DNA from 4 places in the Janthinobacterium sp. SUN206 genome. Region 1 is predicted to be linked to each of the others. Evidence: predicted binding sites of a transcription regulator. Region 1 holds the regulator's gene; each other region holds the start of a gene.
The links. Region 1 encodes LexA, which represses DNA repair genes until DNA is damaged. Its sites were predicted from a motif close to ACTGTATNNNNATACAGT; they were not measured.
Positions count from the first base shown of each region.

Region 2: recA (recombinase RecA) is a predicted target of LexA. The motif match lies at 4,185-4,202, and genes of this name have one in related genera.
Region 3: O3300_RS21305 (DNA topoisomerase IV subunit B) is a predicted target of LexA. The motif match lies at 3,706-3,723, and genes of this name have one in related genera.
Region 4: dinB (DNA polymerase IV) is a predicted target of LexA. The motif match lies at 4,481-4,498, and genes of this name have one in related genera.

Region 1 covers NZ_JAPWIB010000001.1:2,199,161-2,206,497, forward strand. The annotation lists gene O3300_RS09905 (replicative DNA helicase) at 1-251, opposite strand, end outside; gene rplI (50S ribosomal protein L9) at 387-842, opposite strand; gene rpsR (30S ribosomal protein S18) at 870-1,160, opposite strand; gene priB (primosomal replication protein N) at 1,186-1,485, opposite strand; gene rpsF (30S ribosomal protein S6) at 1,506-1,892, opposite strand; gene O3300_RS09930 (hypothetical protein) at 1,935-2,135, opposite strand; gene lexA (transcriptional repressor LexA) at 2,168-2,803, shown strand; gene O3300_RS09940 (tetratricopeptide repeat protein) at 2,875-3,648, opposite strand; gene O3300_RS09945 (cystathionine gamma-synthase family protein) at 3,728-4,972, opposite strand; gene purF (amidophosphoribosyltransferase) at 5,016-6,539, opposite strand; gene O3300_RS09955 (CvpA family protein) at 6,579-7,067, opposite strand; gene O3300_RS09960 (SPOR domain-containing protein) at 7,088-7,337, opposite strand, start outside.
Region 2 covers NZ_JAPWIB010000004.1:346,089-353,425, reverse strand. The annotation lists gene O3300_RS22245 (sodium:solute symporter family protein) at 1-1,485, opposite strand, end outside; gene O3300_RS22240 (DUF4212 domain-containing protein) at 1,482-1,796, opposite strand; gene O3300_RS22235 (sensor histidine kinase) at 1,789-3,321, opposite strand; gene O3300_RS22230 (response regulator transcription factor) at 3,318-4,052, opposite strand; gene recA (recombinase RecA) at 4,293-5,399, shown strand; gene recX (recombination regulator RecX) at 5,538-5,993, shown strand; gene O3300_RS22215 (class I SAM-dependent methyltransferase) at 6,223-7,337, shown strand, end outside.
Region 3 covers NZ_JAPWIB010000004.1:140,565-147,901, forward strand. The annotation lists gene kdpB (potassium-transporting ATPase subunit KdpB) at 1-1,435, opposite strand, end outside; gene kdpA (potassium-transporting ATPase subunit KdpA) at 1,445-3,250, opposite strand; gene kdpF (K(+)-transporting ATPase subunit F) at 3,250-3,339, opposite strand; gene O3300_RS21305 (DNA topoisomerase IV subunit B) at 3,803-5,800, shown strand; gene O3300_RS21310 (molecular chaperone HscC) at 5,800-7,337, shown strand, end outside.
Region 4 covers NZ_JAPWIB010000007.1:128,067-135,403, reverse strand. The annotation lists gene O3300_RS27820 (TonB-dependent receptor) at 1-2,104, shown strand, start outside; gene O3300_RS27815 (recombination-associated protein RdgC) at 2,237-3,133, opposite strand; gene dinB (DNA polymerase IV) at 3,252-4,436, opposite strand; gene O3300_RS27805 (S9 family peptidase) at 4,618-6,786, shown strand; tRNA gene O3300_RS27800 (tRNA-Val) at 6,966-7,041, shown strand; tRNA gene O3300_RS27795 (tRNA-Asp) at 7,096-7,172, shown strand.

The sequences.
Region 1 (7,337 bases):
TTGCCGAGCTGGGTCAGGGTTTCAAAAACAGTAATGACATCGGCTGGCTTGGAAGCGTTAACCATCTTGACGATTTGCTCGAAGATGATGCGATGGTCATAGCGATAGAAATCCTCCGCATGCATGAAGTCGGCGATGCGGTCATATGCGGCATTGTCGCGCAGCAGACCACCGATAACGGATTGTTCTGCTTCGATCGAATGCGGCGGAATACGGAGGGAATCCAGTTGCGGATCAGAGGGGGCGTTCATGGCGCGAATTATACCCGCTTCGGCGTGCTGGCAAAAATAAAGGGCTGAAATTGAGCGAAAAAAAGGCCACAAAAAAGCCGGGCGAACCCGGCTTTTCATAGTGCGGCAACGCTTGCGGGCCAGGCCCGCAGACGATTACGCGTTCGCGTCTGGAACGACAGCGATAACAACTTCCACAACCACGTCGGTATGCAGAGCAACCGAAACGTTGTGCTCGCCAACGATCTTCAGCGGGCCGGTAGGCATGCGGATTTGTGCTTTTTCAACAGCAAAACCTTGCTTGGTCAGCGCTTCAGCGATGTCGAAGTTGGTGACGGAACCGAACAGACGGCCATCCACACCAGCTTTTTGAGCAACTTGAACGGTCAGGCCGCTCAGTTTTTCGCCCTGGGCTTGCGATGCGGCCAGTTTAGCGGCAGCAGCTTTTTCCAGTTCGGCGCGCTTGACTTCGAATTCAGCCACAGCGGTTGCCGTAGCACGACGTGCCAGGCGTTGCGGGATCAGGAAGTTACGTGCGTAACCGTCTTTGACTTTGACGACTTCGCCGAGGTTACCGACGTTAACAACTTTTTCTAACAGAATGATTTGCATAGTTCTTCTCCAGGAATATCTGACCGATTAAGCGTGGTGCAGATCGGTGTATGGCAGCAGCGCGAGGAAGCGAGCGCGCTTGATTGCGGTGTCAACTTGGCGCTGGTAGTGCGCTTTGGTACCGGTCAGGCGTGCTGGCATGATCTTGCCGTTTTCTTGGACGAAGTCTTTCAGCGTGTCGACGTCTTTGTAGTCGACTTGCTCAACGTGAGCTGCGGTGAAGCGGCAGAACTTCTTGCGTTTGAACAACGGGTTTTGCTGTTTGCGTTTTTCTTTAAGCTTGAGCTTATTTTTGTCGAACTTTTTACCGAATGCCATGTCAGGCTCCTGTATCTAAAATGCGCTAGTCAGAATTGACTGCACTAAAATCAATGATGTGAAACACCAAACTCTTGCTGTTGCGGCTCTTCCTGGCCAGGAAACCCGTGAACTGATACACCCCGCCCAAGCTTGCCTGACTGAACCGGCCTGAGATTTCGCCAGCGGCTAGCGCGGCAACATCAAACTCGGTCAAACGGGCAATCCCTGCTTCCATCTGCTGCGAACTGTGTTGCAATACTGCATTCACAATCGGCAGCCCTGCCGGGGTATAGCGCAATATTTCGCGCTCGGCAATGATGGCGGTTACTTGTAGCTGGTTCAGCGCACGATCCTGGTCAAGAATTAAGCTGCTGCGGCTGGAGCGGCTGCTGGTGCTTCGGTGCGGTGGCTTTTGGCCGCGTCTTCGCGTTGTACCGATTTCATCATCGGCGAAGGAGCTGTTTCAGCTTTCTTCATTTTAACGGTCAGGTGACGCAACACGGCATCATTGAATTTGAATGCTGTTTCCAACTCGACCAGGGTCTCGTTGTCGCATTCGATGTTCAGGCAGATGTAGTGTGCTTTAGGCAGCTTTTGGATCGAGTAAGCCATTTGACGGCGGCCCCAATCTTCCACGCGGTGAACCGAACCGCCGCGGGTGGTTACGCTGGCTTTGTAGCGTTCGATCATCGCGGGCACTTGCTCGCTTTGGTCCGGATGGACGATAAAGACTATTTCATAATGACGCATGCAAACTCCTTCAGGTCGGATTGATAATCGCCCACCCCGGCGTCAAGACGGGTGTGGGAAGGTCAGCCGAAGATTATAACCGCCTTTTGCAAACGTTTCAATCATTCCTTCCACATGGGCCCGAAAAGCCCGCGCGCCGCCGTGCTTTCCGTCCATGGACAAGTATTTCTTGCGAAATTCGCCCAAAACACGGAAATCCCCTTGCATAGTGAACGATACTGTACAAAAATACAGACTGTTCATATAGACAGCATTTTAGTATGCACCCACCGCTCATGATCAAGCTGACAGCACGACAAGAACAAATCCTGAACCTGATCAAGGACGCGATTGAAAACACGGGCTTTCCTCCCACCCGTGCCGAAATCGCCAATGAACTGGGTTTCAAATCGGCCAACGCGGCCGAAGAGCATTTGCAGGCCCTGGCCCGCAAGGGCGCGATCGAGATTTCTCCCGGCACCTCGCGCGGCATCCGCCTGATCGGCGCCGCCGCCGAAGCGCTGCCGTCGAAGGTGCCGGCAGCGCTGCTGATGTCGCTGCCGCTGATCGGCCGGGTAGCGGCCGGTTCGCCCATCCTGGCGCAGGAAAACCTGGAAGCGAGCTACAACGTCGATCCGGCCCTGTTTTCGGCCAAGCCTGACTTCCTGCTGAAGGTGCGCGGCTGGTCCATGCGCGACGCCGGCATCATGGATGGCGATTTATTGGCCGTCAAGAAAGTCGACAGCGCCAAGAATGGCCAGATCGTCGTGGCCCGCATCGGCGACGAAGTCACCGTCAAGCGCTACAAGAAGACGGGTTCCGTCATCGAATTGCTGCCGGAAAATCCGGACTTCAAGGTGATTACCGTGTCGCCGGAAGATGAGTTTGCATTGGAAGGTTTGGCCGTCGGACTCATGCGCAGTTGGCATTAAGAGGGAAAGCGCTTGCAGCATACCTGCGAGCGCTTAATTCCCATCCCATTGAGCACATCGGCAAGACTGACTTATTTGCTTGGCAAAGGACTGGTCACCCATTGCGGCGTGTTCGCGGTACGTGAGCGATTCAATTCACTCATTTCATTTTCTGTCTGAATTTTTTTATTCTCCGCCAAGAGATACGCCTCTGTTTTGGAGTGCCACTCATCGCGCTGCGCCAAGATATTTTTTGCCAGCTCACGCCCTTCGGCACTCACCCGCGCATAGGCTGCATCCATGCGCAGCTTGGCCTTTTCAAATTCCTGCTCATTCATCAACGATTCAATATCAGAAGGAATGGCTTTGCCAGGCGGCAAAGAAGCATTCAAATTACTGACGAAGCTGTTATAGCACGCCATCCAGGCATCAACACTATCGGCCACATCTCTGATTTGACGCTTGGTTTGGGAGAATGCAGGAATCACCGGGGTAACGCACTTGACCTTACTCAAGGCAACATCCTCGCCGGCATATGAGTTGACATAGTAATCAATGTCACCTTTTCGCGCGACACGGTTAGCCATAAGGGCAAGCGCGGCTTCGGCATTCTTGTTGCCCGCCTTGGATGCCTGCCCAAACCATTGTCCGGCTTGCGCGGCATCGACAGCCACTCCTTCACCATACAAATACATCTCGCCCAAATGAAATTGAGCCTCGGCATTCCCAGCCTGAGCCAGTTTCTTGTACAAATCCAAGGCTTGCGGGTAAGCCTTGGATTGCAGGAATTTATTCGCATCCGTCAGGTCATCAGCATAGACAGCGCAAGAAAACAATAAAAAAACACTAAATACAATTTTTTTCATTCCCACTCTCCGATTGAGAAAAAGACACATATGCTTTAATTACACTTAAATGTAATCTTTTTCTCAAAAAAGTGAAACCTTATTCTTCTTCCAATGCGTGCCTGAAGTCTTCCAGCAGATCCACCTCATCCTCGATACCCACCGACACACGGATCAGCGACTCGGCGATGCCCATGCTGGCGCGCCGCTCGGCACCCATCTCGTAGAAAATCGTGTGGGCGACGGGAATGACGAGGGTGCGCGTGTCGCCAAGGTTACTGGCGGGAATGGCAAGATTGAGACGATTGAGGAAATCGAAGCAGTCGATGCCATCTTTCAATTCAAAGCTGAACAGCGAGCCATAGCTGCGGAACAAGTCCGTCGCCAGCGCATGCTGCGGGTGCGACGCCAGGCCCGGGTAATGCACGGCCGCCACTCTCGGATCGGCGGCCAGCATGGTCGCCAGCGCCAGCGCGTTCGAACAGGTGCGGTCCATGCGCAAGGCCATGGTTTCCGCCCCGACGGCGATATGGTGCGCCGCTTCCGGCCCCAAAGAGGCGCCGAAGTCGCGCAAGGCCTTGGCGCGGATTTGCGCGATGCCCCACTGTGCGGGCGCCGCCTTCTTGTAATTCTCGAAGATGTTCGGATACTGCGTCCAGTCGAACACGCCCGTATCCGTCAAGCTGCCGCCCAGCGCATTGCCGTGGCCGCCGATGGATTTCGTCAAGGCATTGACCACCAGGCCCGCGCCCACGGCTTTCGGACGGAACAGGTATGGCGTCGTCATCGTATTGTCGACGATGTACAGGATGCCCTTCTCGCGGCACAAGTCACCGATCTTCTTCAGGTCGGCGATCTGCGTGCGCGGATTGGCAATAGTTTCCACGAAAACAATCCGCGTGGCCGGCGTGATGGCGGCCGCCACATTGGCCACGTCGGTGGCGTCGACGAACGACACGCCGATGCCCTGCCCCGTCACCGTTTGCCACAGGCTGTTGGTGTTGCCAAACAAAAAGGCCGACGACACGACATGGTCGCCCGCGCGCAGCAAGGATTGCACCACGGCGCCGATGGCGCCCATGCCGGTGGCGAAGCACAGGGTGGCCACGCCGTCTTCCATCTTGTTGACCTTGTCTTCCAGCGCGGAAACGGTCGGGTTGCCCTGGCGGCCATAGCGGAAACCCGGCTCCTTGCCCTGGAACACGGAAGCGAGCTGGCGCGCATCGGCGTAACCAAAGGCAACGGAAGTGTGCACGGGCTTGTGCAGGGAGCCATGTTCAATGCCCTTGCGGCGGTCGTTATGCAGGATGGTGGTGGTAAAGCCGTAGTTTTTTTTATCGTTCATGATCGCAGAGAAAAAAATGCCCGGCATCGGCCGGGCAGCTTACTTATGCTTCTGTTGTCGCCAGGTTCAGGTTCAGCTGGGAACGCGGCGTATCTTCGGGCGCTGCCGCCTTCGGATGGTGACGCGCATATTCCAGGCGGTCCAGGTATTCCTGTGACACGTCGCCCGTCACGTACACGCCATCGAAGCACGAAGCCTCGAAGTTGGTCAGGGCCGGGTTGACGTCGGCGATGGCCTGTTTCAGCGCGCCGATATCCTGGTACACGAGGTAGTCGGCCGTGATTTCGCGGCACACTTCTTCCGTCGTGCGGCCGTAGGCGATCAGTTCGTCGCGCGTCGGCATGTCGATGCCGTACACGTTCGGGTAGATCACCGGTGGCGCGGCCGAGGCGAAGATGACCTTCGTCGCGCCCGCTTCGCGCGCCATCTGCACGATTTCACGGCTGGTGGTGCCGCGCACGATGGAATCGTCGACCAGCAGCACCACTTTATCCTTGAATTCGGACGGGATCGCGTTGAGCTTCTGGCGCACGGATTTCTTGCGCGCCGCCTGGCCCGGCATGATGAAGGTGCGGCCGATGTAGCGGTTCTTGATGAAGCCTTCGCGGTACTCGATGTTCAGCGCCATGGCCAGCTGGATGGCGGCCGGACGCGAGGAATCGGGAATCGGCATGACCACGTCGATATGTACGCCAGGCAATTCGGCGCGGATTTTTTCGGCCAGGTACTCGCCCATTTTCAGGCGCGTGGCGTACACGGAGGCGCCGTCGATGACGGAATCGGGACGGGCCAGGTAGACGAACTCGAATACGCACGGGTTCAGGCTGGCATTGTCGGCGCACTGGGCGCTGTGCAATTGCTTGTCAGCATCGATGAAGACGGCTTCGCCGGGACCGATATCGCGCACGAAGCGGAAGCCCATGCCTTCCAGGGCCACGGATTCGGAAGCGATCAGGTACTCAGGACCTTGTTCCGTTTCATTGATGCCCAGGCACAGCGGACGGATGCCGTGCGGGTCGCGGAAGGCCAGCAAGCCCACGCCGGCGATTTGCGCGACGGCGGCGTAGCCGCCCTTGACGCGGCGGTTCAGCACGGTGACAGCCTTGAAGATGGCTTCCGGGTCCAGGTTCAGGCCCGTCGTCGCTTCCTGGATTTCATGCGCCAGCACGTTGAGCAGCACTTCCGAATCGGAATCGGTATTGATGTGGCGGCGGTCGTTCTTGAACATTTCCAGCTTCAACTGTTCCCAGTTGGTCAGGTTGCCATTGTGCGCCAGCGTGATGCCGAACGGCGCATTCACATAAAACGGCTGTGCTTCCTCTTCGCTCGACGAACCGGCCGTCGGGTAACGGCAATGGCCGATGCCCGTCGTGCCTTGCAGCGAACGCATGTTGCGCGTACGGAAGACGTCACGCACGAGGCCATTGGCCTTGTGCATGGAAAACATACTGCTGTGATTGGTCGCAATCCCTGCCGCGTCCTGACCGCGATGTTGCAGGAGCAACAATGCATCATAGAGCAATTGATTGACAGGTTGATGGGAAACGACGCCGACGATGCCACACATGGTGTGCTCCTAAACTGTGCTACTGATTTTAAAAAAAATTCAAAATTTCACATGCTGCGCGTAAGCGGCAGGCAGATAAGGCTTGATGGCGCGCGCGCCCTGTTCCGCGAGCGGGCTGAGCTGCGCGTTTTTCCAGAATGGCTGCTGCGGTATGGACGTCATGCCACACAAGATGACGGCGGTCAGCACGATCACAAGGCCCCGCGCCACGCCGAACAGGCTGCCCAGGGTGCGGTCGGCCAGGCTCAGGCCCGTCACCTTGACCAGCGCGTCGACCGTCATGGACAGCAATCCCATCAAAATGCGCACACCGATGAACAGCACCACGAAGGCCAGCAACAATCGGATGGCTTCGCCCGGCACGGCTTCCGGCAGGAATTTCGCCAGCGTGGCGCCATAGGCATTGGCAATGACAAAAGCCACGATCCAGCTGACCAATGACAGTATTTCCTTGACCAGGCCACGCATCATGCTGATCAGCACGGACGTCACCAGCACGAACAGCACCAGGTAATCGAAGATCGTCACGCCCGTTCAGCCTTGCAACATCACGCCGGTACCAGGCTGCCGCCCAGGCCCAGCTTTTGCAGCTTGGCGCGGGTCTTTTCGGCGTCTTCGCGGCTGCCGAACGGTCCCACGCGCACGCGGATGCGTTCGCCCGCCGGGCTGGAGACTTTCTGCGTGTACGACTTGATGCCCGCTTCGCGCAGCTTGTCCTGCAATTCGTCAACCTTGTCCTGCGTCGCCAGCGCCGCCACCTGCACCACGAACTTGCCGCTGCCGGCGTCGTGCGCCTTG
Region 2 (7,337 bases), on a different contig from region 1:
CTCGGGCGTGGCCAGCACCAGCACGTCGGCGTCGATGGAAATTTCCGCCAATTGCACGATGCCGTCGCGGTTGACGTCGACGATGCTGATCAGGGGGCTGAGCTTATCCACGTTGGCCCAGTAGGACACCCAGGTGGGCAGGTTCGTGTATTGCGTGCCCACCAGCGCCGAGTAAATATCGTATTTGACCAGCACGGCCAGCGCTGGAATCGTGAGGTAGATCAACAAGATGAAGAACAGGGTCCAAAAGACGGAGACGCGTGTTTCGTGCACGGACGGCGTGGTGTAGGATCGCATCAGGATGTGGGGCAGGGCGGCCGTGCCCAGCATCATGCAGAACACGAGGGCCAGGAAATTGTTGCGCTTGATGTCGGATTGTTCCCGGTCGGCGGCGGGAAACGGCTGCGCGTGCGGAATGATCGGCTCGGCGCGTTTCTGGTTCTGCGCCTGCGCCGTCTGCCACAGCACGCGTGCCTCGTCCGGACTTTTCGGATAGGCGATCAGGTAGCGCTCCGCGTTGCGGATGTCGAACAGCGAAGCATTGCGCTGGCGCAAACTATCGAGCTGGCGCTGGGCCGTCAGATGGCCTTGTTCCCAGGAAGCGGGCAAGCCATCGATGCGCGCCTGGTAGCTTTGCGCGCGCTGGCGGAAGATGGCGCGCACTTCGTTTTCTTTCGGGTCCGTTTCCAGCACGTGTTCGCGCGCGCTCAGTTGCGGCAGCACCTTGCCGTAGGCGATCTGCGGCACGGGATTGTCCGCATGCTTGACCGACAGCCACATGGCGGGAATCAGAAAGGCGACGAGGATGATGATGTACTGCGCCACCTGCGTCCAGGTGATGGCGCGCATGCCGCCCAGAAAGGAGCAGACGAGGATGCTGGCCAGGCCCAGGAAGATGCCGACGGAAAAATCCACGCCCGTGAAGCGCGAGGCGATCAGGCCGACGGCATAGATCTGCGCCACCACATACGTAAACGACACGATGATGGTGGCGGCCACGGCCACCACGCGCACGCTGGCGCCCCGTTTGTCGGTGCCGCTGCCGTAGCGGGCGGCGAGGAAATCGGGAATCGTGTACTGGCTGAACTTGCGCAGATAGGGCGCGATCAGCAGGGCCACCAGGCAATAGCCGCCCGTCCAGCCCATGATGAAGGCCAGGCCGTCGAAGCCGTTCAGGTACAGGCCGCCGGCCAGACTGATGAAGCTGGCCGCCGAAATCCAGTCGGCGGCCGTGGCCATGCCGTTGAACATGGCCGGCACCCGGCGCCCCGCCACATAGTATTCGGTGACGTTCGAGGTGCGGCTGATGACGCCGATGGTGGCGTACAGGGTGATGGTGACGAGCATGAACAGGTAGCCGATCCACGCGCGCGGCATGCCTTCCTGTTCCAGTACCGACAGGGCCAGCAGGAAGGCGGCGAAACCGGCGGTAAACAGCAGGTAGTAGCGGCACAGGCGCGCAAAGAAGCTGCGTTGGCCGCTCATGCTTGCTCCTCGGCATGAAACGCCCGGTCGAGGCGCCGCATGCGCCAGGCATACAAGGCGATGATGGCCAGGTACACGAGCGAGGCGCCCTGGGCCGCCATATAGAAGGGCAGCGGCCAGCCGAACAGATTCAAATGTAACAGTTCGCGCGCATAGAACACGGTCAGGAAGCCCGTCAGCAGCCAGACCAGCAGCAGGATGGCCGTCAGGCGCCGCGTCTTGCGCCAGTGCACATCGAGGCGCGCCTGCAGCTCGGGGCTGGGCGTGCGCGCCGGCCGCGCGGGGGGAGCGGGTGGGCTCGGCTTATCCATACGTGATGTCATCCTCTTCTGGCGCGTCCGGCAACAGCAGGGCGATGCTCAGGCGCAGCAGGGTGCCCGGCAGTTTCGGCGACTGCGCGCGCGGATTGTTAAAAATATCGACTTCGGCGCCATGCTGCTGGGCAATTTCGCGCACGATGGCCAGGCCCAGGCCGCTACCGTCGACATTGCTGCCGAGAATGCGGTAAAAGCGTTCGAACACGTGCGCCCGCTCCGCCTGCGGTATGCCGGGGCCCGTATCTTCCACTTCCAGGATGGCCAGTTCCAGGGTGCTGCGCACGCGCACCGTGACGCTGCCGCCAGCCGGCGTGTAGCGCAAGGCATTGTCGATCAGGTTGCTCAGCAGCTCGCGCAGCATCATGGCATTGCCGGAAATCAAGATCGAATACGCGGGCTGTTCGAAGCCCAGGTCGATATGCTGGGCAAACGAGGCTTGCACCCAGTCTTGCACCACGCCGCGCGCCAGTTCGCTCAACTCGATCGGTTCGAACGCCGTGCCCGCCTGCGGCTGGTTTTCCGCGCGCGCCAGGGCCAGCAACTGGTTGACCAGGCGCGTGGCCGCTTCCGAACTTTTCGCCAGTTGCAGCAGCGAGCGGTGGATTTCGTCGTGGTCGGTCTGGCGCAGGGCCAGCTCCGATTGCATGCGCATGCCGGCCAGCGGCGTTTTCATCTGGTGCGCGGCATCGGCGATGAAGCGCTTCTGCATGTCGATCGACAGCGACAGCCGCGCCAGCATCTCGTTGAGCGAACCGACCAGCGGCGTGATTTCTTCGGGCACCTGGCCCGATTCGATGGGCGATAGATCGTCGGGCGGGCGGGCGCGTATGCGTTCCTGCAATTGCGCCAGCGGCGACAGGCCGCGCGCCAGGGCAAACCAGACCAGGGCCAGGATCACGGGCAGGATGATGAACTGCGGCAAAATCACGCCCTTGATGATTTCATTGGCCAGCTGGGCGCGCTTTTCCAGGGTTTCCGCCACTTGCACCAGCGCGCGGCTGGGTTCATCGTCGTTGCCGGAAGGAATGTCGAGATAGCTGAACGCCACACGCACGGGCGTGCCGTGGATGGTGTCGTTGCGAAACAGCACCATGCCGCTGCGGTATTTGTCGGGGTCTTGCGGCGGCGGCAGATCGCGGTCGCCGTTCAGGTATTCGCCGCGCGGGCCCACCACCAGGTAATACAGGGTGTCGACATCGTCGCCGCGCAGGAAGTCGCGGCCCTTGCCGTTTTTGTCCGGCACGTGGCGCAGCATCGCGCCATCGGCTTGCTTGACCTGTTGCGTCAGCACCGTCACGCTGTCTTCCAGCGCATGGTCGAACGGTTGATTGGCGATGCTCTTGGCCACCAGATAGGTGATGGCGATGCTCATCGGCCACAGCAGCAGCAAGGGCGCCAGCATCCAGTCGAGGATTTCGCCGAACAGCGAATGCTCGATGGTGTCATCCTGCTCCGTGGTGGGCGGCTCGAACCAGTCGTCGTCGTCCGCCTCGTCCGCTGGCGCCTCGCGCGCCTTCACTTGCTGGCGGGTCCGCTGGCCGGGCTTGCCGACTCGCCCGCTTCGGCGTTCAGGCGCGCCGCTTCCGAGTATTTTTCCAGGCAATAGCCGAGGCCGCGCACGGTGGCGATGCGCACGCCGCCCACTTCGATCTTCTTGCGCAAGCGGTGGACATACACTTCGATGGCGTTGTTCGACACTTCTTCGCCCCATTCGCACAGGTGGTCGACCAGTTGCTCTTTTGAAACGAGGCGGCCCGTGCGGCCCAGCAGGATTTCCAGCAAGCCCAGTTCGCGCGCCGACAGGTCGAGCATCTGGTCGTTGATGTAGGCGCTGCGCCCCACCTGGTCGTAGCTGAGGGGGCCGTGCTTGATGATGGTGGCGCCGCCGCCGGCGCCGCGGCGCGTCAGGGCGCGCACTCTTGCCTCCAGTTCCGACAAGGCGAACGGCTTGGCCATATAATCGTCGGCACCGAGGTCGAGGCCATTCACGCGTTGCTCGATGGAATCGGCGGCCGTCAGGATCAGCACGGGCAGCAGCGAGGCGCGCGCGCGCAGGCGGCGCAGCACTTCCAGCCCGGACATCTTGGGCAAGCCCAGGTCGAGGATCAGCAAGTCGAATTCCTGGGTGGACAGGGCCGTATCGGCCTCTTGCCCGGTCTTGACGTAGTCGATCGCATAACCGGACTGGCGCAGCGAGCGGGTCAGGCCATCGGCCAGCACGCTGTCATCTTCGGCAAGTAAAATACGCATGGTGCACTTCCTATGCTTGCGACGGTAGAAGCTTGTATTGTGTTTCATTTTCCGCAAGGTGGCGAATTTTTGTGAAAAACAGGGTTGTATTGATCTGTTTCAAAACAAATCCACGTTCCGCTTGCATTGATCACTGTTTTTTTATACAGTACTGTCTGTGTAAAGAATTTAACCCACTGGCGCTATCGCAGGCCGACCGATTCACGTGAATCGTCGACTGTAGAACGGCTGAAAGAACATATGGACGATAAAAAAGCTGTAGTACCCGCATCGGAAAAAGCCAAGGCGCTCGCCGCCGCACTGGCGCAGATCGAGAAGCAGTTTGGCAAAGGTTCGGTCATGCGCATGGATGCCAGCGCACCGATCGAAGAAGTGCAAGTCGTGTCGACCGGTTCGCTCGGCCTCGATATCGCGCTGGGCGTGGGCGGCTTGCCGCGCGGCCGCGTGGTGGAGATCTACGGTCCTGAATCGTCGGGTAAAACCACCCTGACCCTGCAAACCATTGCTGAAATGCAAAAACTGGGCGGCACCTGCGCCTTTATCGATGCCGAGCACGCGCTCGACGTCGGTTACGCGCAAAAGCTGGGCGTGAACCTGCATGAACTGCTGATCTCGCAACCGGATACGGGCGAGCAGGCGCTGGAAATCTGCGACGCCCTCGTGCGTTCGGGCAGCGTCGACCTCGTCGTCATCGACTCCGTGGCCGCACTGACGCCACGCGCCGAGATCGAAGGCGACATGGGCGATTCCCTGCCGGGCTTGCAAGCCCGTTTGATGTCGCAAGCCCTGCGCAAGCTGACCGGCTCCATCAACCGCACGAATACCCTGGTCATCTTCATCAACCAGATCCGCATGAAGATCGGCGTGATGTTCGGCAGCCCGGAAACGACCACCGGCGGCAATGCGCTGAAATTCTACGCCTCCGTGCGCCTGGATATCCGCCGCACCGGCTCGATCAAGTCCGGCGATGAAGTGATCGGCAACGAAACCAAGGTCAAGGTCGTCAAGAACAAGATCGCGCCACCGTTCAAGGAAGCGCACTTCGACATCCTGTACGGCGCCGGCACCTCGCGCGAAGGCGAAATCCTGGATCTGGGTTCGGATGCCAAGATCGTGGAAAAATCCGGTTCGTGGTACAGCTACAACGGCGAACGCATCGGCCAGGGCAAGGACAACGCCCGCGCCTTCCTGCAAGAGCGTCCGGCGCTGGCCCGCGAGATCGAAAACAAGGTCCGCGCTTCGCTGGGCGTGCGCGAACTGCCGCCGCTGGCTGCTGAAAAGCCGGAAAAAGCGGATAAGGCTGCCGACAAGGCTGCCAAGGCTGCGGAAGCCAAGGCCGCCGAGTAAGCGACAGTGGCGGGGCCCGCCTGGCTCGCCGGCGGCAGCTTGCCGCACAAAAAAGTTCTACAATGATTGCCGCCCTGCGCCTGTGCGCCTGGCGGCAATTGTGTTTTCAGTCCGGTGTGGTAAAGATGGGATACGGGTATGGCAGCGGTACAACTGAGCCTGAAGGGCAGGGCGCTACGCTTTCTGTCGATGCGCGAACACAGCCGCATGGAATTGCGGCGCAAGCTGCAGCGCCATGCGCAGGAGAGCGACGATGTGGAAGCCTTGCTCGACAGCCTGGAGCAAGCCAACTGGCTGTCGCAGGAGCGTTTTTCCGAGTCGCTGATCCACCGCCGCTCGGCCCGTTTCGGCAATAGCCGCATCATGGCGGAATTGCAAAGCCATGGCATTGGGGGCGAGGCGCTGCAGGAACTCAAGGCGGGCCTGGCCGAAGGGGAAGTGGCGCGCGCCTGCGAAGTGTGGCGCCGCAAATTTGGTGCAGTGGCGCAGGATGCCGAGCAGCGCAACAAGCAGATGCGCTTTCTGATGCAGCGCGGCTTTTCCCAGCGCGCTGTGCAGGTGGCGTTGAAGGGACTCGAGCCCGACGAGGACTAAGGCCGTCGTGCGCGCACTGGCGCTCCCGTATGCCGCCAGACAAGGTCGCTTTGCCGCTCCTGCCGTCTGCTTTGCGCCCTGGCCATGACGCGGCCGTCGCGCCGCGCGGCCGTGAACTGCGCTTTCAAATGCCCTCTGTTCGCGCTACTGGGCGCCCGCGATATCGGGTATTCTGGCGCTCGAACCCGGTGCGCTGCGTGCACCGCCACTGATCGAGACAGGAAGCGCAATGAGCAACTGGAATGCCGGCTATATGGCCGAGGTCGCCTATACCTATGGCTATTACGAAGAATTGAATCCCCTGCGCCTGCGCCTGCCCCTGCTGGCCGCCGGCCTGGTCCTGCCTGCCAATGGCACGGCTTGCGAACTGGGCTTCGGCCAGGGCGTCAGTGCCAACTTCCATGCTGCGGCGTCCGCCACGCGCTGGTATGGCAATGATTTCAATCCGGCCCAGGCGGCCTATGCCCAGGAACTGGCCAGCGCCGCTGGCGCCGGGGCGCAGTTCACGGACGAATCGTTCGAACAGTTTTGCCGCCGCGATGATTTGCCCGATTTCGATTTCATTTGCCTGCACGGCATCTGGAGCTGGATTTCGGCGGAAAACCGTGTATTGATCGTGGACTTCCTGCAGCGCAAGCTGAAAGTGGGCGGCGTCGCCTACCTCAGCTACAACACCCAGCCTGGCTGGGCCGCCATGATGCCGATGCGCGACTTGCTGACGGAGCATAGCCGTGTCATGGGGGCGCCGGGGCAAGGCGTGCTGGCGCGTATCGACGGCGCCATCGATTTCGTCGACAGGATGATCGCCACGAAGCCGCGCTATCTCGAGGCCAATCCCCTGCTGGCCGACCGCTTCGAGAAGCTGAAATCGTTTGAACGTCATTATGTTGCACACGAGTATTTCAATGCGGACTGGCAGCCGATGGCTTTTTCCCAGGTGGCTGCCATGTTGAGTGAAGCCAAGCTGGAGTTCGCCGCTTCCGCCACCTACACCGAGCATGTCGACATGCTCAATCTGACGGCCGAGCACCAGCAATTCCTGGCCGAGATTCCTGATCCCATCTTCCGCGAAACGACGCGGGCTTTTCTGATCAACCAGCAATTTCGCAGGGATTACTGGATCAAGGGTGCACGCACGCTGACGCCGTTCGCCCAGGCCACGGCCTTGCGGGCCGTGCGCGTGATGCTGGCGGTGCCGCGCGATACGGTGGTGTTGAGCGTGCATGGCGTGCTGGGCGATGCCGATATGGATGAGCGCGTGTATGGGCCCGTGCTCGATGCGCTTGCCGATCACCGTGTGCGCACGATCGGGGAACTGGAGCAGCAATTGGCTGGCACGGAAGC
Region 3 (7,337 bases), on a different contig from region 1:
TGACGGTCTTGATGCCCATGCGGCGCAGTTCCGCGAAGCGCTCCTTGATGCCGCCCTTGACGATATCCTTCAACTCCACGGCGCCCATGACGCGGCCATCATCGACCACCACCAGCGGCGTGCTGCCGCGGCGCGCGATGTCGTCGACGGCGCGCCCCACCTCCGCCGGATACGGCTGGCCCAGCGCTTCCACATACTTTTTCATGGAGTCGGCCGCGCCCTTGCGCAGCTGGCGTACCTGCTGTCCGCCCGGAATATCCACGCCGCTCATGCGCGTCTGCGCCGTGAAGGGCACGAAGGTGGCGTGCAGGCTGGCCATCTCGCGTTCGCGGATATTGAACTTCTGCTTGGCCAGCACGACGATGCTGCGCCCTTCCGGCGTTTCATCGGCCAGGGAGGCCAGTTGCGCCGCATCGGCCAGCTGCTGCTCCGTTACGCCGGGTGCCGGTACAAAACTCGATGCCTGGCGATTGCCCAAGGTGATGGTGCCCGTTTTATCCAGCAGCAGCACGTCCACGTCGCCGGCCGCTTCCACGGCACGGCCCGACGTGGCGATCACATTGGCCTGCATCATGCGGCTCATGCCGGCCACGCCGATGGCGGACAACAGGCCGCCGATGGTGGTCGGGATCAGGCACACGAGCAGCGCGATCAGCACGGTGATGGTCACCGGCGTGCCACTGCCGGCCGCCGCCACGGAAAACAGCGAGTACGGCAGCAAAGTCACGGTGACGATCAGGAAGACGATCGACAAGGCGACGAGCAAAATCGTCAGGGCGATCTCATTCGGCGTTTTCTGGCGCTTGGCGCCTTCGACCATGGCGATCATGCGGTCGATGAAGGCTTCGCCCGGATTGACGGAAACGCGTACCAGCAGCCAGTCCGACAGCACGCGGGTGCCCCCCGTCACGGCGGAAAAGTCGCCGCCCGACTCGCGGATGACGGGCGCCGATTCGCCCGTGATGGCGCTTTCGTCGACGGAGGCCACGCCAGCCGTCACTTCGCCGTCGGCGGGAATCACGTCGCCCGCCTCGACCAGCACCGTCATGCCTTTGCGCAGGTCGGTGGCCGGAGTGGGCAGCCAGGAAGTGCCGTACTTCGGCGTTTGCATTTTCTTTGCCATCACCGTTTGCTTGAGGGCGCGCAGGGACGCCGCCTGCGCCTTGCTGCGGCCTTCGGCCAGCGCCTCGGCGAAGTTCGCGAACAGCACGGTAAACCACAGCCACACGGCGACGGCGACGATGAAGCCGAATGGCGCTTCACCCTGGCCATTCAGGGCCTGGATGGCCAGCAGGGTCGTGATGATGCTGCCCACGTAGACGACGAACATCACGGGGCTGCGCCACTGCGTGCGGGGGTCGAGTTTTTTGAACGCGTCGACGACGGCGGGGCCGATCAGTGCGGAATCGAACAAGGTCAGGCTTGTGCGTGACATGGTAGCCTCTTATTTGATGAAAAGTTGCAGGTGTTCGACGATCGGGCCCAGGGCCAGCGCGGGAACGTAATTCAAAACGCCGACAAGCACGACAACGCCGATCAGCAAGCCGATGAACATGGGGCCGTGCGTGGGCATGGTGCCGGCATTGGCCGACAGGCGCTGCTTGGCCGCCAGCGAACCGGCCACCGCCAGCACGGGCACGATCACGCCGAAGCGGCCGAACCACATGGCGATCGCCAGCATCACGTTGTAGAACGGCGTGTTCGCGGACAGGCCGGCAAACGCGCTGCCGTTGTTGTTGGCCGCCGACGTGAAGGCGTAGAGGATTTCCGAGAAGCCGTGCGCGCCCGGATTGGCCACGCCGATCTTGCCCGGTTCGACCATCACGGCGATCGCCGTGCCCGTCAATACGAGGGCTGGCGTAATCAGGATGGCCAGCGACACCATCTTCATTTCATAGGCCTGGATTTTTTTGCCCAGGTATTCAGGCGTGCGGCCTATCATCAGGCCGGCGATGAAGACGGCCAGGATGGCGAACATCAGCATGCCGTACAGGCCCGTGCCCACGCCGCCGAAGATCACTTCACCGAACTGCATCAGCAGCAGCGGCACCATGCCGCCCAGGGGCATGTAGGAGTCGTGCATGGAATTGACGGCGCCGCACGATGCGGCCGTCGTCACCGCCGCGAACAGGGTCGAGGAGCTGATGCCGAAGCGCGTTTCCTTGCCTTCCATATTGCCACCCGATTGCAGGCTGCTGGCCTGCTGGTCCAGGCCCAGGCCTTGCAAGGCGGGATTGGCTTGCTGCTCGGCGCTCATCACGCCGGCCGTCATGACGACAAAGATCAAGGTCATGGCGGCCAGCACGGCCCAGCCCTGGCGCATGTCGCCCACCATGCGGCCAAAGGTGAAGCACAGGCCGGCGGGGATGATGAAGATGGCCAGCATCTGCAGGAAGTTCGACAGCACGGTGGGGTTTTCATACGGGTGCGAGGAATTGGCATTGAAGAAGCCGCCGCCATTCGTGCCCAGCAGCTTGATCGACTCCTGCGACGCGACAGGGCCCATGGCGATCGTCTGCGTGGCCGCCACTTGCGCTTCCATCACGGGCTTGCCGGCGGCATCCAGCACGGGCTGGCCGTCGGCCGTCACTTTCGGCGTTTCATACGCCACGTGGTCGAGCAGGGTCACTTCCTTGTAGGCGGAAAAATTCTGGATCATGCCTTCGCCCATGAAGACGACGGACAGGGCCAGGGACAGCGGCAGCAGGATATACAGAGTCGAGCGCACCAGGTCGACCCAGAAATTGCCGATCGATTTGCCCGAGCGCGAGGCGAAGCCGCGCACCAGCGCGAAGATCACGGCGATGCCGGTGGCCGCCGAAAAGAAGTTCTGGCATGCCATGCCCAGCATCTGGGTCAGGTAGCTCATGGTCTGTTCGCCGCCGTAGCCCTGCCAGTTGGTATTGGCGACGAAACTGACGGTGGTATTGAACGAGGAATCGGGGCTGACGGCGCCGAGACCCTGGGGATTCAAGGGCAAGAAGCCCTGCAGGCGCTGCAGGCCGTAGACGAAGACGGCGCCCACGGTATTGAAGACAATCAGGGCGATGGCATAGCTTTTCCAGCCCATGGCCTTGTCGGCGGGCAGGCCGGACCAGCGGTACAGCAGGTTTTCCAGCTTTTGCAGCCAGCCCAGGCCGCGCACGGGGCCATCGCCAGCCACCCTGGCCATGTACAGGCCCAGCGGATAGCCGGCGGCCAGCAGCACGGCCAGGAAGGCCACCAATAACAATATCGATTGCGTCGTCATCACAGTTCCTCCGCCTTCAGCAGCGCGACCAGCAGGTACACGAGCAGGCCAGCCGACACGACGGCGCCCAGCACATAAAACGCGTTCATTTGACGCTCCCTAATTTGTCGCAGGCGACGGCAAAGCCGGCCGCCACGACGAAAAACACGGCAATCAAGCCGAGATACACGAGATCCATTCCCACCCTCATTCAGGTTTGTTTTGATAGTGAGCAGATTAGCCAAAAGGGTCTAAAAAATTCGTAAAGACTGGGGAGGCAGCTGTAAACAAGATGTAAAAACGGGCGCTTTACCGCATAAAATCCTTCACAATGGGCGCCAAACCACGCACGCGGCGCACTGTTGTTGCCTTGGAGTAGCGCTATTGCTCGCGGGACAAGATAGAATGCGCGAGCGTCCGCACAAGGACGCCAAGCCTGCCGCACTGCCCTCCCCCAGTGACGCTGGACGGGATATACTGTATATTCATACAGTTATCGCCGCCGCTGTCACTGTGCCCCGCAGTGCCCTGGCCTGGCGTTCCAACCACTGTCTTTACTTAGCTTGAACACGTATGGCCACTAAAAAACCAGCATCCGACTACAGCGAATCATCCATCCGTGTCCTGAAAGGACTGGAACCCGTCAAGCAGCGCCCGGGGATGTACACCCGCACTGAAAATCCGCTGCACATCATTCAGGAAGTGATCGACAATGCCTCCGACGAGGCGCTGGGCGGTCACTGCACGCATATCGCCGTGACGCAAAACACGGATGGCAGCATCACCGTCGAAGACAATGGCCGCGGCATTCCCGTCGGCCTGCACCCGGAAGAAGGCGTCCCGACGGTGGAAATCGTGTTTACGCGGCTGCACGCGGGCGGCAAGTTCGACAAGGGTTCTGGCGGCGCCTATGCGTTCTCGGGCGGCTTGCATGGCGTCGGCGTGTCCGTCACCAATGCGCTGTCGACGCGCCTGGAAATCACCGTCTGGCGCAAGGAAAGCGACGGCAACGGCTTGCACCATATGGTGTTTGCCAACGGCGACGTGATCGAGCCCCTGAGCTCCCGCCCCGCCCCGCGCGACGGCAAGAAGTCAGGCACGCGCGTCACCGCCTGGCCCGATGCCAAATACTTTGATTCGCCGAACATCTCGCAAACCGAGCTGCAACGCCTGCTGCGCTCGAAAGCCGTGCTGCTGCCGGGCGTCACCGTCACCCTCACCAACGCGAAAACGGGCGATACGCAAACCTGGCAGTACGCGGAAGGCTTGCGCGGCTACCTGACCGAAACGCTGGCGCAGGTATCGAATGGCGAAACCCTGATTCCCCTGTTCGAAGGCGCGCAGTATGCGGGCCCGGACTCGGAAGGCTTTGCCGAAGGCGAAGGCGCGGCCTGGGTCGTGGCGTGGACGGAAGAAGGCGCCATCGTGCGCGAATCGTACGTCAACCTGATCCCCACCTCGAATGGCGGCACGCACGAATCGGGCTTGCGCGACGGCCTGTTCGGCGCCGTCAAAAACTTCGTCGAAATGCACTCGCTGCTGCCGAAAGGCGTCAAATTGCTGCCGGAAGACGTGTTTGCGCGCGCTTCCTTCGTGCTGTCGGCGAAGGTGCTGGACCCGCAATTCCAGGGCCAAATCAAGGAGCGCCTGAACTCGCGCGACGCCGTGCGCCTCGTCTCGACCTTCACCAAGCCGCCGCTGGAACTGTGGCTGAACCAGCACGTCGACTACGGCAAGAAGCTGGCCGAGCTGGTGATCAAGCAGGCGCAATCGCGCCAGCGCTCGCTGCAAAAAGTGGAAAAGAAAAAATCCTCGGGCGTGGCCGTCTTGCCGGGCAAGCTGACCGACTGCGAATCGTCGGACATCACGCGCAATGAACTGTTCCTCGTCGAGGGCGACTCGGCGGGCGGCTCGGCCAAGATGGGCCGCGACAAGGAATTCCAGGCGATTCTGCCCCTGCGCGGCAAGGTGTTGAACTCGTGGGAAACGGACCGCGACCGCCTGTTCGCGAATAACGAAATCCACGATATCGCCGTGGCCATCGGCGTCGATCCGCACAGCGTGGGCGACACGCCCGATTTGTCCGGCCTGCGCTATGGCAAGATTTGCATCCTGTCCGATGCGGACGTGGATGGCTCGCACATCCAGGTACTACTGCTGACGCTCTTCTTCAAGCACTTCCCGGCGCTGATCAACAAGGGCCACATCTGCATCGCCCGCCCGCCGTTGTACCGCGTGGATGCGCCCGCGCGCGGCAAGAAGCCGATGCAAAAGATCTATGCGCTCGACGACGGCGAACTGCTCGCCATCGAGGACAAGCTGCGCAAGGAAGGCGTGAAACAGGGCGCCTGGTCGATCTCGCGCTTCAAGGGCCTGGGCGAGATGAACGCCGAGCAGCTGTGGGAAACGACGATGAACCCGGACACGCGCCGCCTGCTGCCCGTCACGCTCGGTGAAGTAGACCACATGGCCTCGGCCTCCCGCTTCAATATGTTGATGGGCAAAGGCGAAGCAGCTGGACGCCGCGCCTGGATCGAAGAACACGGCAATGAAGCGGAGGCGGATATCTGATGATCATCGGCATCGACCTGGGCACCACCAACAGCCTGGTCGCCATCTGGCGCGACGGCAAGGCTTCCATCATCCCGAATGCGCTTGGTGAACACCTGACGCCGTCGTGCGTGAGCATCGATGACGACGGCACCGTGCTGGTGGGCCGCGCCGCGCGCGAGCGCCTGCAGACGCACCCGCAGCTGACGGCAGCCGTCTTCAAGCGCTACATGGGCAGCGAAAAGAAGATCACCCTCGGCACGCAGCAATTCCGTCCGGAGGAACTATCGTCGATGGTGCTGCGCGCGCTGAAGGAAGATGCCGAAGCCTTTTTGGGGCACAAGGTCGAGGAAGCCATCATTACGGTTCCCGCGTATTTCAGCGATGCACAGCGCAAGGCCACGCGCATCGCGGGACAACTGGCGGGCTTGCGTGTAGAACGCCTGCTCAACGAGCCGACGGCCGCCGCGCTGGCCTACGGCATCCGCGACAAGGAACAGGAAAGCAAATTCCTCATCTTCGACCTGGGCGGCGGCACGTTTGACGTGTCGATCCTAGAGCTATTCGAAGGCGTGATGGAAGTGCGCGCCTCGGCCGGCGACAATTTTCTGGGCGGCGAAGACTTCGTCACCGTGCTGGTCGACGCCTTTCTGGAAGGTAGCGGCTTGCGCGACGCCGCCGGCAGCCGCCTGTTCGACCCGCGCCAGCAGCAGCTGCTGCGCGATGAAGCCGAGCGCGTCAAGCGCCTGCTGTCGGAACAGCCGTCCGTGCGCATGGCCACGCGCTACCAGGACAAGGAATACAGCTGGGAGATCAACGAAGACAAGCTGGCGCAGCTGTGCGAACCGCTGCTGGCCCGCCTGCGTCTGCCCGTGGAACGGGCGCTGCGCGACGCCACCATCCGCGCCGCGGAATTGAATGAAGTGGTGCTGGCCGGCGGCGCCACGCGCATGCCGCTGGTGCGTAAACTCGTCTCGCGCATGTTCGGCCGCTTCCCCGCCATCCACCTGGACCCGGACGAAGCCGTGGCACTGGGCGCCGCCGTGCAGGCAGGCCTCAAGATGCGCGACTCTGCCCTCGATGAAGTGGTGATGACGGACGTGGCTCCGTACTCGCTGGGCATTTCGATTTCGCGCCAGGTCGGCGCGAACCAGTATGAAGGCGGGCATTACCTGCCCATCATCGAGCGCAATTCCGTGGTGCCTGTCTCGCGCACGGAAAACATCACCACCATCTACGACAACCAGAAGGAAATCAACGTGGCGATCTTCCAGGGCGAGTCGCGCCTGGTGGCCGACAACGTCTTCCTCGGCAAGATCAACTTCCCGATTCCCGCAAAAAAGGCGGGCGAGATCGGCATCGACGTGCGCTTCACCTATGACGTCAGCGGCGTGCTGGAAGCGGAAGTGACGGTGCTGGCCACGCAGGAAAAGCACAAGATGGTCATCAGCGACAATGCGGGCGTGATGACGCCGGAACAGATCGAGCAGCGCTTTGCGGAACTGGCCGACCTGAAGATCCACCCGCGCGAACAGATGGAAAACCGCACCCTGGTCAC
Region 4 (7,337 bases), on a different contig from region 1:
GACCGACCGCGATTTCGCCAATACCTCTTTCCTGAAATTCAAACGCGGCGGCAACAACTACATCTGGGACCGCACCAGCACCTCGGCATCGCCAGCAGGCGCCACCGTAGCCTACAAAACGAAGAACAGCGCATCGACTTCCTTCACGCCTTACTTGCGTCAAAACGGAAGTTGCCCTGACGATTCCTTCGTCACGACCGGCAATTCACGCGCTTGCGGCTTCGACACGGGTTCCACCGTGGAAATCGTGCCACAATCGAAACGCGACAGCCTGTTTTCCAAAGCAACGTACAAGCTCAATGACAGCCTGAACGCGTTCGCCGAACTGGCCTATTCGCGCTACGACCTGACGGCGCGTATCGCCGCCAACCCGATCCCCATCTCGATCGCGCAAACGGTAAAGAACCCTAAAACCAACCTTGACGAGCTGGTGTTCAACAATCCAGCTGCCTACGCGAAATACGTGCAACCTTACCTGACGCCAGCGCAACAGGGCGATCTCAAATCGGTCACGGCCAACTACCGCAGCACCGACTTCGGTTTGCGCGCAAGCCAGACCATTACCCAAACCAAACACATGGTGGTTGGCGTGGAGGGCGAACTGGGCGCGTGGAACTTCGAAAGCGGCCTGACCTGGTCGCAAAACTCGATCGACGAGCGTTACACGGGCGGCTACGCGACAAATCAGGGCTTCAATGCGATCCTGGCCAATCCGGATTTCGATGCGTTCGCGTTGGGCCAAAAGCCATCCGTGCAAGCGCAAGTCGCCGGCGCGCAGTTCGTCGGCTCCGTGCGTACCGCATCGACCACGATGCGCGGCGTCGACACGCACGGTTCGCGTGAACTGTTCTCCTTGCCAGGCGGCAAGGCCAGCCTGGGTATCGGCGGCGACTACCGCACCTACCGCTATGAGCAGTCGCCAGGCGCCACCGGTGACGATATCTACAGCTTCAACACGAAAGCTGCCTACGACATGAGCCGCGACACCTACGGCGCGTTCGTCGAGTTGCTGGCTCCTCTGACCAAGTCGTTCGAAATGACCGTCGGTGGCCGTTACGATGCTGTCAAGGCGATCGATGACAAGCTGAACAGCAAAACTGTCGGTAAAAAAGACAGCGCCAATACCTACAAGGTATCGGCACGCTGGCAGCCGGTACAAACCGTGCTGATCCGCGGCTCCTACGGCACGGGCTTCAAGGCGCCAAGCATGCTGGACATCGCTCAGCCACTGGTCAATGCCGGCTTTACCGCCAAGAAATTTACCTGCCCATACCCAGGTACCGAGTTCTGCCGCGGCGAACCAATTCAATACAACGCCGTATCGGAAGGCAATCCAGAACTGCAGTCGGAAAAATCGAAACAGTTCACCCTGGGCTTCCGTGTTGAGCCTAGCTCGGCCTTCTCGTTCGGCGCCGACCTGTGGGATGTGAAACTGCGCAATGCCGTCTCGGAAATCACCGAAGATCAGGCATTTGGCGATCCGGTCAAGTATGCGACAAGCTTCGATTACTACAAGGAGCCATCGACCGGCAACACCTACTACGCGTTCAAGAAACTGTCGGTCAACGTCGGCAAGAAGGAATACCGTGGTATCGACTGGGATCTGTCGGCCAACCACAAGTTTTCCTTCGGTAAGCTGACCGCCCAATTGAGCGGTACGCACATGTTGCACGCGAACTACACCAAAGCAGGCAGCAACAACGTGTTCACCAGCAACATGAACTTCTTCGGCGACACCAACGAAGTCACGTTCCGCAACCTGATGAAGCTGACGACGACCCTGGATACAGGCCGCCTGAGCAACACGGTAACGGTCAACTACCGTAACGGCTACACCGATGCGGCAGCAAGCGTGTACAACGAGGACACCAAAACCAAAATAGACGACTTCCGCCTGCAAGTACCGTCGTACACGACGTTCGACTGGCAAGCACGTTTCGCCTTTGACAAGCAAACCACGATCCGCGCAGGCATCAAAAACCTGTTCGACCGTGCACCGCCGCTGTCGCTGCGCGCTTCGTCGGGCCACCAGGTTGGTTTCGACCCACGCTACGCCGATCCAATGATGCGTTCGTTCTACATCACCGGCAACTACAAGTTCTAATTTGACGTTGTGAATTAGCTTGTCCGAAAGCGCCTTGCACTTCACCGTGCAAGGCGCTTTTTTTATCTTTTCGCAATCCACAGGCGAAAAAAAAGGAGCCGCAGCTCCTTTTTCGTACCGGCATGACTGCGCTTATGCAGTCGCTTCGCCGCCCAGGGCTTCGACCACGTCGGCCATCAGCTTGCTCAACTCGCCCGTCATCAGCATCACGTCGCCGTCGAAACGCTCTTCATCGTTCTTCGTGCTCGATTCCGTTTCCTTGATCACGTCCAGCGGCTTGACGCTCTTGATGGCCAGCGATTCCGTCAGCACGAACGAAATCTTGTCGTTCCACGTCATGGCCAGGCGCGTGCACTGCTTGCCGGCCGCGATGTGGCGGCGCACGTCGTCCGCTTCCAGGGTGTGGCGCACGTAGCGCACGGTGGCCTTGCTCTCGCCCGTGGCGCGCAATTCCGTATCCATGTCGACCGTGAAGCCGGCCGGCGCATCGTCCGCCTGCAGCCATTCCGTCATCACCGCCACGGGCGAGCGCTGCACGCGCAGGCTTTCCAGCGGCAATTTATCCACGGCCTTGAGCAGCAGCTTGATGACTTCATCGGCCTTTGCCGGGCTGGCGGCATCGACCACCAGCCAGCCATTGACGGGGTCGATCCACGTCCAGACATTGCTGCGGATGCTGAAGGCGCGCGGCAACAGCTCGTCGGCCACGCGTTCCTTCAATTCCTTCATGGCTTTCTTGCCTGGTGCAAAGCCTTGCGCTTCTTCCATCTCGGCAGCGCGGGCCTTGGCCACCTGGTTGATGACGGTGGCTGGCAACAGTTTCTTTTCCGTGCCCAGCAAGATCAGCATCTGTTTGTTGACCACGTGGACCAGGCCGCCGTTCGGGCGTGGCGTATCCCAGCCCTGGCGCATCAGATCCATGCTGGTCGCCGGCGTAAATTTGTTCGAGGACAAGGCCTCTTCCAGTTGTTCTGGCGTATAGGCCCATGGTGCGGGCAGGCGGTAAATCTGAAGATTCTTGAACCACATAGTTTTTGTCTTCCGTTTGTTTCAGTAGTGCCAGGGGAACGCCATTCTACACTTTCGACACGGGAATGCCGTCAAAAGCGCGGACTGGCGCGGTGTTGTTGATGCGTGGGGAATGCCGCTACAGGGCGGGAAACAGTTCCGCCTGGGCCGGCGCCTGCCGCATCACGATGGCCGGATCGGACAAGGTCGAGATGCGCACGCCCAGCAGGCGGATTTTCTTTTCAAATGGCACGCGCCGCAAGCAATCGCGGCTGGCCCGCAGGATGGCGGCGGCGTCCGCCGTGGCGCTGGGCAAGGTGATGTCGCGCGTGACGGTGCTGAAATCCTCGAAACGCAGCTTGATGCCCACCGTACGCCCCGCCAGCGACTGTTTATCCAGGTCGCCCGCCACCCGCGTGCACAGGCTTTCCAGCTTTTCCGACAGCGTGGCGCGGTCGCGCACCACCTGCAAGTCGCGCTCGAACGTCGTTTCGCGGCTGACGGACTTGGTTTCCCGGCTCGTCTGCACGGGCCGCTCGTCGATGCCCAGCGCCGCCTGGCGCAGCCAGCCCGTGTACAGGTCGCCAAACTGCGTGCGCAGCATGGCCAGGTCGGCTTGCGCCAGCTCGCCGATGGTGATGATGCCCAGGGCTTCCAGCTTGGCCGTCGCCTTCGGGCCGATGCCGTTGATCTTTTTCGCCGGCAAGGGCCACACGCGCGTGGCGATATCCTCGGGCGACAAAATGGTGAGTCCGTCGGGTTTTTCCAGGTCGGAACAGATTTTCGCCAGCAATTTGTTGGGCGCCAGGCCAATCGAGCACGACAGGCCCGTCGCCTCGAACACGGCCGCCTTCAGGCGCGCTGCCATGGCCGGCGCCTGCTCGCCGTGTTCCGTCAGGTCGACATAGATTTCATCGATGCCCACGTTCTGGATGATGGGGCACAACTGGGCCACGGCTTGCTTGAAGCGGGCCGAATACTCGCGGTAGGCCTCGAAATCGGCCGGCAGCAGGATGCTGTCGGGCGCCAGCCTGGCCGCCTTCATGATGCCCATGGCGGAAAACACGCCAAACGCGCGCGCCGCGTAGGTCGACGTGGTGACGACGCCGCGCCCCACGTAATCGCGCATGCGCGCAAACTGCCGCGTGCCGTCAATCTGCAGCACGGGCTGCTGCAGGCGCCCGCCGCCGATGACGACGGCTTCGCCGCGCAATTCCGGATATTTCAACAGTTCCACGGAGGCGAAGAAGGCGTCCATGTCCAGGTGGGCGATCCAGCGGCGCGCGGCGGGTGCTTCGGCAAGTGTGGGGGCAGATGAAATCAAAAAACACCTCGCGGCGGATCGGCTTGCCTTCATTGCGGCAAGATACTGTGTATGCATACAGTATTACCGGAAATGACCGCGGATGCAAGTTGAAACGCACGGGACCCGATGGCGACGATCAGCGGTTGCTTTTCTCAATAGCAAGATTACAATCCTGACACAACTATTCAAAGGAGTTGCCTTGTCCACAGCACATCATGCTTCGCGCCGCCGGTCCGTCTGGTCATCCATCCTGCCGGCCCTGCTACTGTCCACGCTGGCGCCATCCGCGCTGGCCGCCGACACCACCACCACCACCACGGCCGTCGCTCCCGTCGCCGCCAAGACAGCCTGGCAGGAAACGCGCCACGGCACGGTCGTGACGGACGACTACCGCTGGCTGCAAAAGAAAGCCGATCCTGCCGTGATCGACTACCTGAATGCGGAAAACGCCTACACGGCAGCCGTCACGGCGCCGATCCAGCCGCTGGCCGACAAGGTAACGGCGGAAGTCAAGGGACGCATGCAGGAAGTGGACTTGTCCGTGCCTGCGCGCCAGGGCAATTTCTACTATTACACACGCATGGAAGCGGGCAAGCAATACCCGATTCACTGCCGCCGCCCCGTCGGCGCCAGCGGCGCCTATGATGCGCAGGCGGCAGAGGAAGTCTTGCTGGATCAGAATCAATTGGCCGAAGGCCACAAATTCTTTGCCGTGCGCGCCTTCAGCGTCAGCCCGAATGAACAGTTGCTGGCCTACACCACCGACACGACGGGTTTCCGCCAGTACGAGCTGCACGTCAAGGATTTGAAAACGGGCAAGTTGCTGGGCGACAGCATGCCGCGCGTGACATCGCTGGCCTGGGCGGCGGATAACGCCACCCTGATGCTGGCGCAGGAAGATGCCACCACCAAGCGCTCGGACCGCTTGTTCCGCCTGGCCCTGGGCGGTGCGCCGCAACAGGTCTACCACGAGCCTGTGGAGCAGTTCGCCATCAACGTGGGCCGCACGCGCGACAAGCAATTCTTCGTGCTCACCTCGGGCAGCACGGACACGAGCGAAGTGCTGCTGCTGCCAACGAGCAAGCCGCAAGGCACGTTCCAATCCGTGCTGAAACGTGAAAAAGGCCACCGCTACGGCATCGAGCACCGCGACGGCCAGCTGTATATTCTGACCAACAAGGGGGCGAAGAATTTCCGTGTCGTCAGCGCGCCATTTTCCGCGCCGCAGCCGAAGCACTGGAAGCCGGTCGTGCCGCACAACAAGGATGCCGTGATCCAGTCCATCGACGTTTTCCAGGGCTACCTGGTGGTGATGGAAAAAGCACGCGCCCTGAACCGCGCCCGCATCTTTGATTTTGCGCAAAAGAACTGGAAGGCGGTGCAGTTCGACGACCCCGTCTACCTGGCCACGGCGGCCGGCACGCCGGAATTTTCCGCCACGCAATTTCGCATGTCCTACCAGTCGCCCGTCACGCCACCCACCGTCATCGACGTCAGCATGCAGGACGGCAAGCGCACGGTGCTGAAACAGCAGGAAATCGTCGGCGGCTTCGACAGCAGCCGCTACACCACGCAGCGCTTGTGGGTGAAGGCGCGCGATGGCGTGCAAGTGCCGCTGTGGGTCGTCTACAAGAAAGGCGTCAAGCTCGACGGTTCCGCGCCGCTGCTGCTGTACTCGTACGGCTCCTACGGCATTTCCACGGAAGCCACTTTTTCCATCAGCCGCATCAGCCTGCTGGAACGGGGCGTCATCTATGCGCAAGCGCATATCCGCGGCGGCACCGACATGGGCGAAGCCTGGCATGAAGACGGCATGCTGATGAAGAAGAAAAACACCTTCAATGACTTCATCGACAGCGCCGACTACCTGGTGCGCGAAAAATGGACCAGCCCGAACCGCCTCATCATCCAGGGTGGCAGCGCGGGCGGCTTGCTGATGGGCGCCGTCGTCAACATGCGCCCCGACCTGTTCCACGCCGTGCACGCGGCCGTGCCGTTTGTCGACGTGATGAACACCATGATGGACGCCAGCCTGCCCCTGACGACGGGCGAGTACCTGGAATGGGGCGACCCGAACCAGAAGGCCGCGTACGACTACATGCTCAGCTACTCGCCGTACGACAACATTGCGCGCAAGAACTATCCCGCCATGCTGGTGACGACGGGCCTGAACGACAGCCAGGTCATGTACTGGGAACCGGCAAAATATGTGGCCAAGCTGCGCGCGTATAAAACGGACAGCAATCCCCTGCTGCTGAAAACGAATATGGGTGCCGGCCACGGCGGCGCGTCGGGCCGCTATAACGCCATCGCCGAGAATGCGTTCAATATGGCGTGGATGCTGTCGCAATGGGGCATCACGGAATAGGAGCCCTGAGAAAAAGCCCATGGCAGCGTTACATTGCCCTGCACTTTTTTCAGATGCTCCCAACCGCATTCGGGCAATAATGTGAAAAAAGCGCTTGCACAAGGATTTTACCCGTCCTATAATAGCGCCTCTTCCAGACGTGGTGACAAACGTCGGGATGGTTTTCTGAGACAAGCAACGGGTGCTTAGCTCAGTTGGTAGAGCGGCGCCCTTACAAGGCGTAGGTCGGGAGTTCGAGCCTCTCAGCACCCACCAAATCAGAAAACTGTCCAGTGCTTCATGGATCAGCAATACAGATCATACGAGCTTGGAGTGGTAGTTCAGTTGGTTAGAATACCGGCCTGTCACGTCGGGGGTCGCGGGTTCGAGTCCCGTCCGCTCCGCCAATAAAAGAAAAGCCCTTTGGTTCCTGGAACCGAAGGGCTTTTCCCATTTCAGAAGCCAAAAACACGTCCATCCCCCCTCGCCTGAACTTTTTTGCGCTTTTCAGCAAAAAAACTGCCATTCCCCCTCAAGAATAGTTGCACAAGCATGAAAGCGCCCCCTATAAT